One region of the Marinomonas sp. 15G6-16 genome, then DNA from elsewhere that is predicted to be linked to it. Evidence: predicted binding sites of a transcription regulator. Region 1 holds the regulator's gene; the other holds the start of a gene.
The links. The regulator PhoB, encoded in region 1, activates phosphate uptake and scavenging genes when phosphate is short. The targets are predictions, from matches to a motif close to TGTCATANNNNTGTCANA.

Region 2: a site for PhoB is predicted at 1,212-1,229, ahead of olsF (bifunctional ornithine lipid synthase OlsF). Genes of this name have one in related genera too.

The regions. Positions count from the first base shown of each region.
Region 1 covers NZ_CM147916.1:1,783,700-1,786,864, reverse strand. The annotation lists gene ubiA (4-hydroxybenzoate octaprenyltransferase) at 1-839, shown strand, start outside; gene phoB (phosphate regulon transcriptional regulator PhoB) at 924-1,619, shown strand; gene phoR (phosphate regulon sensor histidine kinase PhoR) at 1,616-2,944, shown strand; gene AC0L46_RS08640 (response regulator) at 3,012-3,165, opposite strand, start outside.
Region 2 covers NZ_CM147916.1:2,066,105-2,069,269, forward strand. The annotation lists gene olsF (bifunctional ornithine lipid synthase OlsF) at 1-1,155, opposite strand, end outside; gene AC0L46_RS09940 (hypothetical protein) at 1,308-1,490, opposite strand; gene AC0L46_RS09945 (hypothetical protein) at 1,633-1,815, opposite strand; gene AC0L46_RS09950 (ChrR family anti-sigma-E factor) at 1,942-2,649, opposite strand; gene AC0L46_RS09955 (sigma-70 family RNA polymerase sigma factor) at 2,655-3,165, opposite strand, start outside.

The DNA of each region.
Region 1 (3,165 bases):
TTTACCTAGAGCTAACGCGATTCGATCGCCCTATCGGGTCTTTGTTATTGATGTGGCCAACATTATGGGCGCTATGGCTCGCCTCTGATGGTATGCCTGATTGGCACCTCGTTGTTATATTCATTTTAGGCGTATTTAGTATGCGCTCTGCTGGCTGCGTAATTAATGATTATGCCGATAGAAAAGTAGATGGCAGCGTTGAGCGTACCAAGAATCGACCATTGCCTTCGGGTCGCGTATCTGCAAAAGAAGCTCTCGCGCTTTTCGCAGTACTTTGCACAGTAAGCTTTATTTTAGTTCTTTTCACTGACGTTCGAACCATTTTATTGTCATTTGTCGGATTAGGCCTTGCTGCACTTTATCCTTTTATGAAGCGATATACTCACTTACCTCAGCTGTTCCTAGGTTTGGCTTTTTCTTGGGCAATACCTATGGCGCACAGTGCTCAAGGCGGAGACTTAAGCGACCCTATACTTTGGATGCTGTTCGTTGCCAACTGCTTCTGGACGATCGCATACGATACCTATTATGCGATGACAGACCGCGAAGATGACCTCAAAGTCGGCATCAAATCGACAGCCATCTTATTTGGGGAGCACGACTTGCTTATCATTCTTTGTCTGCAAGGTCTGACTTTGTCTCTCTTAACTTGGGTCGGGTTACTGGCTGGATTAGGTTGGCCGTATTTTATTGCCCTTGTGTGTTGTGCAGGGTTATTTTATTTGCAATTTAAGCAGGCTCGGAGCCGTGATAAAGCCGCCTGCTTCCGATCATTTCTAGACAATAACCGCATTGGCTTTTGTCTCTTCGTTGGTCTAAATTTAAGCTATTTTCTGTAATATATGGCAAAGTTGTGACATTTTAACCAAACTGTCACATTTGGCGGCTTTAATAAAACCGTTCCTGAGATGAGGGTAGATCCTGTGACCGGTAAAAAAGTATTAATTATTGATGACGAGTCTTCAATACGCGAAATGATCGCGATTGCTCTAGAAATGGCAGGCTATGAATATTTAGAAGCCGAAAATATTCAGCAAGCCCACGAAATTATCGTCGACCATCGACCAGATTTAATTCTTGTTGATTGGATGATGCCTGGCGGCAGTGGGATTGAACTCACTCGTCGCTTGAAGAAAGACAACACAACGGCTGAAATTCCAGTCATCATGTTGACGGCGAAAAGTGAAGAAGACAACAAAATACAAGGCTTAGAGGTTGGTGCGGATGACTACATCACTAAACCTTTCTCTCCTCGTGAATTGGTCGCGAGATTAAAAGCCGTATTACGCCGAGCAACACCTCAAGGCATTGATGAACCGATTGAAATTGAAGGGCTAATGCTAGACCCTATCAGTCAACGAGTCACAATAGGGGCTCGCCCTTTGGATATGGGGCCAACGGAATACAGATTGCTAAAATTCTTAATGACACACCAAGAACGCGCCTACTCTAGAGCACAACTTCTAGATCAGGTTTGGGGTGGTAATGTCTATGTAGAAGAACGCACCGTTGATGTTCATATTCGTCGTTTACGCAAAGCCATTGGCAGCTCTCACGACTCCTTGATACAAACCGTTCGAGGAACAGGCTACCGATTCTCAGCAAAAAGGTCCGCATGAAAAACATTTGGCGAAATACCATACTAAGTTGGCTGTCAGGTCTTGCAGCTTGCATTGTCATTGGCCTGATCATTGGTCAGTTATTAGGGGTATTATTGCTGTATGTTTTAGGGTCTTTGTATTGGCAGCTGTACCAGCTTTATCAATTCCATAGCTGGTTACGCTATTCCAGTAAGGCGTCACCTCCGGAAGCCAGTGGCATTTGGGGAGACGTTTTTGATGCCGTTTACCGTTTGCAGAAAAAGCAACGTAAATCAAAACGTCGAATGCGCCAAGCATTAACGCGAATCGAAAGCTCGACGACCGCCTTAAAAGAAGGCGTGATTATGGCGGACAACCAAGGTAATTTAGAGTGGTGGAACAATTCTGCAGCTCACTTCTTTGGTCTTATGCGCCCTGTAGACCGAGGTCAGATAATCACCAACATCGTTCGCAGTCCGGAGTTTTTCCGCTATTTCTCACAAAAACGTTTTGGGGAACCACTGGTTATTAAATCCCCTGCAAAAGAAGGCGTTTATCTGGAAATACAAACAACACTGTACGATAAAAACGATCACCTTATTTTTGTCCGTGATGTCACTCGCTTACATCTTCTTGAACAAATGCGAAAAGACTTTGTCGCCAACGCCTCTCACGAGCTCAAGACACCTTTGACTGTAATTAAAGGTTATTTAGAAACCCTCGACATGTTTAAAGACAGTCTGCCGAAAAGCATGCAAAAAGGCATAGTGAACATGTCTGAGCAGTCTGAGCGCATGGAGCACCTTATTGAAGACTTGCTTCTTTTATCTCGCTTAGAAAGCGATGAAAAACGTGAAGAGAATCAGTGGCACAAAGTCTTAGACATTGTGCATTCGATTCAAAGTGCCGCGGAATCCATTGTGACTGAGCAGCACATCATCTCAGTCAAAATTCCTGCTGAAGCTTATGTCTACGGTTCTTACAAAGAGCTGTATAGCGCTTTTTCTAACCTAATCGTAAACGCCATCAAGTACTCACCGGATGGCGGCGAAGTGGAAATTAAATGGGAATCTAGCCATCTCAATGGTGTATTCTCTGTAAAAGATGCTGGTTTAGGAATAGACCCTAGACACATTCCTAGGCTCACTGAACGCTTCTTTAGGGTAGACAAAGGAAGAGGTTCAAAAACTGGAGGAACAGGCCTTGGGTTAGCCATAGTGAAGCATGTGTTGCTACATCACGATGCTAAGCTTCAAATCCGCAGCCAACCAGGTCATGGCAGTACTTTTTCCTGCTATTTCCCAGCCAACCGAACACAACATGAGTCTGTCTCGACTCTCATTTTCAAAGGCAATGAAAGCTAAGCTGCCTACAAAAAAATAGGGAAGCCATTTGCTTCCCTATTTATTACCTAAACACCTTCACGCCCGTTTATAAGCTGTTAAACAGTTGTGCGATAAAGTCTTCTTTTTCCTTGTCTTGGTCGATTAAGCTCAAGGTCACGGTTAAGAAGGTTGAATCATGCTTCTTCTCTGTCGTAGACACTGATTGCACATAATAGTTTAAACGGTTCACTGCGCCTTTA
Region 2 (3,165 bases), 280 kb from region 1:
GTAAATCTTATTTGGCTTTTCTTCTTTCATGTAACGAGCCACTTCACCAATGCGATAAGCGCCAACGATTTCGAGCTCTTCTTCATCCCAAAGGATTAAGTGGCGGTAATGTTGGTCGAACTTATCCAAATCTGAGCGTTCGCCTGTGCCTTCACCGACTTTGCGGAAGGCAATTTCACGTAAACGGCCAATTTCTTTCATGGTCACAGACATTGGATCGTAATCAAAAAGATAGATTTGTTTGTTGTCTTTGGTGCTGCCAAGGTGTTCGGATTGTTTCAGTTCGTGTTTGATTAACTGTCGATTTTGAGGATGTTCGACGGTTTTCTCGGTTTTTAGTAATGGTTTTTTGCCTTTTGCTATGCGATATAAATGGCGTTTAACCAGTTTGTTTTTCTCTTTATCGCTAAGTGGCAGCTGTGCTAATTCTTGAATCGGAATGGCTTGACCGACTTGCATAGGAATTCTACGGTTTTTTTGACGGAACATTTCATTAGCAAGTTGGATGGTGGAAAGAGGGCGATAGACAATTGAGCTGGTGTAAAACAACATAGAGTTACGGCCACCAATGTGAACAGGCAATAACGGGCTGTTGGTTTTTTGTGCCAGTTTGAGGTAGTTCTGATTCCACTTTTGGTCTTTTACACCACTTGGAGAAATACGCGACACTTCGCCAGCAGGGAAGATAATCACGGCTTCTTCATTGTGCAGACAACTCATAATGGCTTTGAGTTGCTGACGACCTGTTTTGCCGCCGATGTTGTCGACAGGCAAAACAAGGTTTCTTAATCCATCAAATCCCATGAGCAAATCATTTGCGACGATTTTTACATCAGGGCGAATTTCGCCAACCAATCTTAACAGAGCCAATCCGTCCAAGGCGCCAAGAGGGTGATTGGCAATGATCATTGTGCGTCCGCTTGCAGGAATGTTGCGGCGATCTACTTGGCTTACGTGATAACTAAAGTTGAAATGATCTAACACACGATCAATAAATTCGAAGCCGACACAGCCGTCGTTTTTTTCCAGGAATTGGTTTACTTCACTTTCGTGGAATAAGCGTTTTAAGACGCTTAACGTAGGGCGTGTAATAAGGGGGCTTTTGTCGAAAAATTGAGGTGATTTGTTAGCAATCATTTGCTCGACTTGTATCACAGTGTTGCTCCGCTCTAAAAAGAATTTTTATGTCTTATAGGAGAGTAGAGTGAAAATGTGACAGCTAGGTGACAATTGTATGTCGAAAATGTGACCAGTTTGTATGTGAAATACAGTCGAGAGGAGAAGGAATCGTTTATTTAGAAAAAGTCTTATTCGTCTTTGTACGTGTAGAAAAAATTCCAAAGACAATAAAGGGTAAAACCAGCAGCAACCACTGCCCAGAATGGCTCGTTAGAAACCCATTCAAGAACCGACCAAGCAGCACAAAATACAGTGGCTGTGACTCGTCGCCATTTAGGGCGAAAAAAAGCGCGATCTGATTCTGTTAGCATAGGTTGATTTTCGTTCTATAAAAAGTCGGTTTATAAATTTGATGCGCCAACCTATTGTTTGTTTAGAGTTTTCTCTAAAACAGCGTTTATAGAGTTGGCGTACAAATGGAAAAAGCCAATAAGTTCAGGGAATCCCAAATGCTTATTGTGCCTTTGTTTTACTGTTACCTAGAGAGATATGACGTGAGCCTGTTAGTTGAGATTGACCGCTAACACCTGAGTCGATTTTATCTATCTGTCCACCGCGAGCAAGGAACTCCTGCATCTGCTTTTCAATGGATTCCGAAGTTTCCGAAGCAGCTGGCTGTTTCTTTTTAGTTGCCATAATAAATAGTCCTTGTTATTTGAGTGAACAAGGACTATATCAGAAATTCAGTCAACTTGCCTGTTATTGGTTAGTGTTTAGCCACATAAGCTACTGTTTTACTGTGAAAATCACGGCTATTCGCTGTTAGGCTCCGGAATAAGGGTGATATCGGCGAATAATTGGATTCAGCAGTCGAGCCAACCAACCAGTGAATTCAATCGGAGCATCGAGCACGGTTAAACAAATACATTCAGCGTCCTTGGTGACAATAGGCTTATGCTTATGGCTCGCATCACGACTAATAAAGTCGCCTTTGCGGTACACGCCACTTTCATCTGAGAACGCGCCTTCTAAAACCAAGGTGATTTCTTCACCCGTGTGAGCGTGATGAGGCATATGCGAGCCAGCTTTCACTCTGGTTAAGGCAATTTGAGCGCCGCCTTTTTCATTGTGTAACGTCGCAATTTTGAATGAAGGCGACAGTCGCATCCAGTTTAATTCTTCATAACTGTTGCTGATAAATTGGCGTAAGCTGTTTGGGATTTTGTAGTTATCCCAAAACTTTTCTTCTGTGGTTTTTGGCTCAGTTGTAGCTTGAAGCACTTCTTCGTCCTGCTTGCTTTCGGCTTGCGTTAGCTTCTTAAGTAGGCTTTCTTTCAGTGAATTAAGATGGTGATGATCTGTTACTGCTTGATCAAAAAGATGAGAGCCAACCATTTCTAGCTTTCTTACCTGTTGTTGGCATTCGCGACAATGCTCTAAATGAGCAGACACGCATAATGAATGTGCCAAAGGTAATGAGCCAGCAGCATAGTCAGTTAGCATTTCAATCGATGGATGATAAAGAGTCATCGATACTACCTCTTAATGTAAATAGTGAGTTTGTGTAAGGCGAGGCGAACTCTGGATTTGATCGTTCCTAATGGAAGCGATAATTCCTCCGCAGCTTCTTTGTGCGTTTTGCCTTCTAAATAAACTTTGGCCAAAACCTGTTTTTGATCGGCTGGCAATTTATCTAGACCTTCTCTAATACGTTCTTGATCTCTGTGTTGTTGAGCATCTTTGAACGGGTCTGCATTTTCATCTACCACGTTTTGCCATAAATACTCAGGGTCAATATCAGACTGATGGCGGCTATTTTTACGCAAGTAATCAATACGAGCATTTCTTGCTAGCGTGAAAACCCATGTATTTAATGAAGCAGACTCTTTTTTATAAGTGTGTGCTTTGTTCCAAATACGAATCATGACCTCTTGGGCGATATCGTCCGCCATGAGGTTGGCACCTGGCTGTTTTGCAAGGCAAAAAGCTCTTACTTTTGGCGCATAGTGATCAAACAAGCGCACCAGTGCGGCTTGGTCTCTGTGC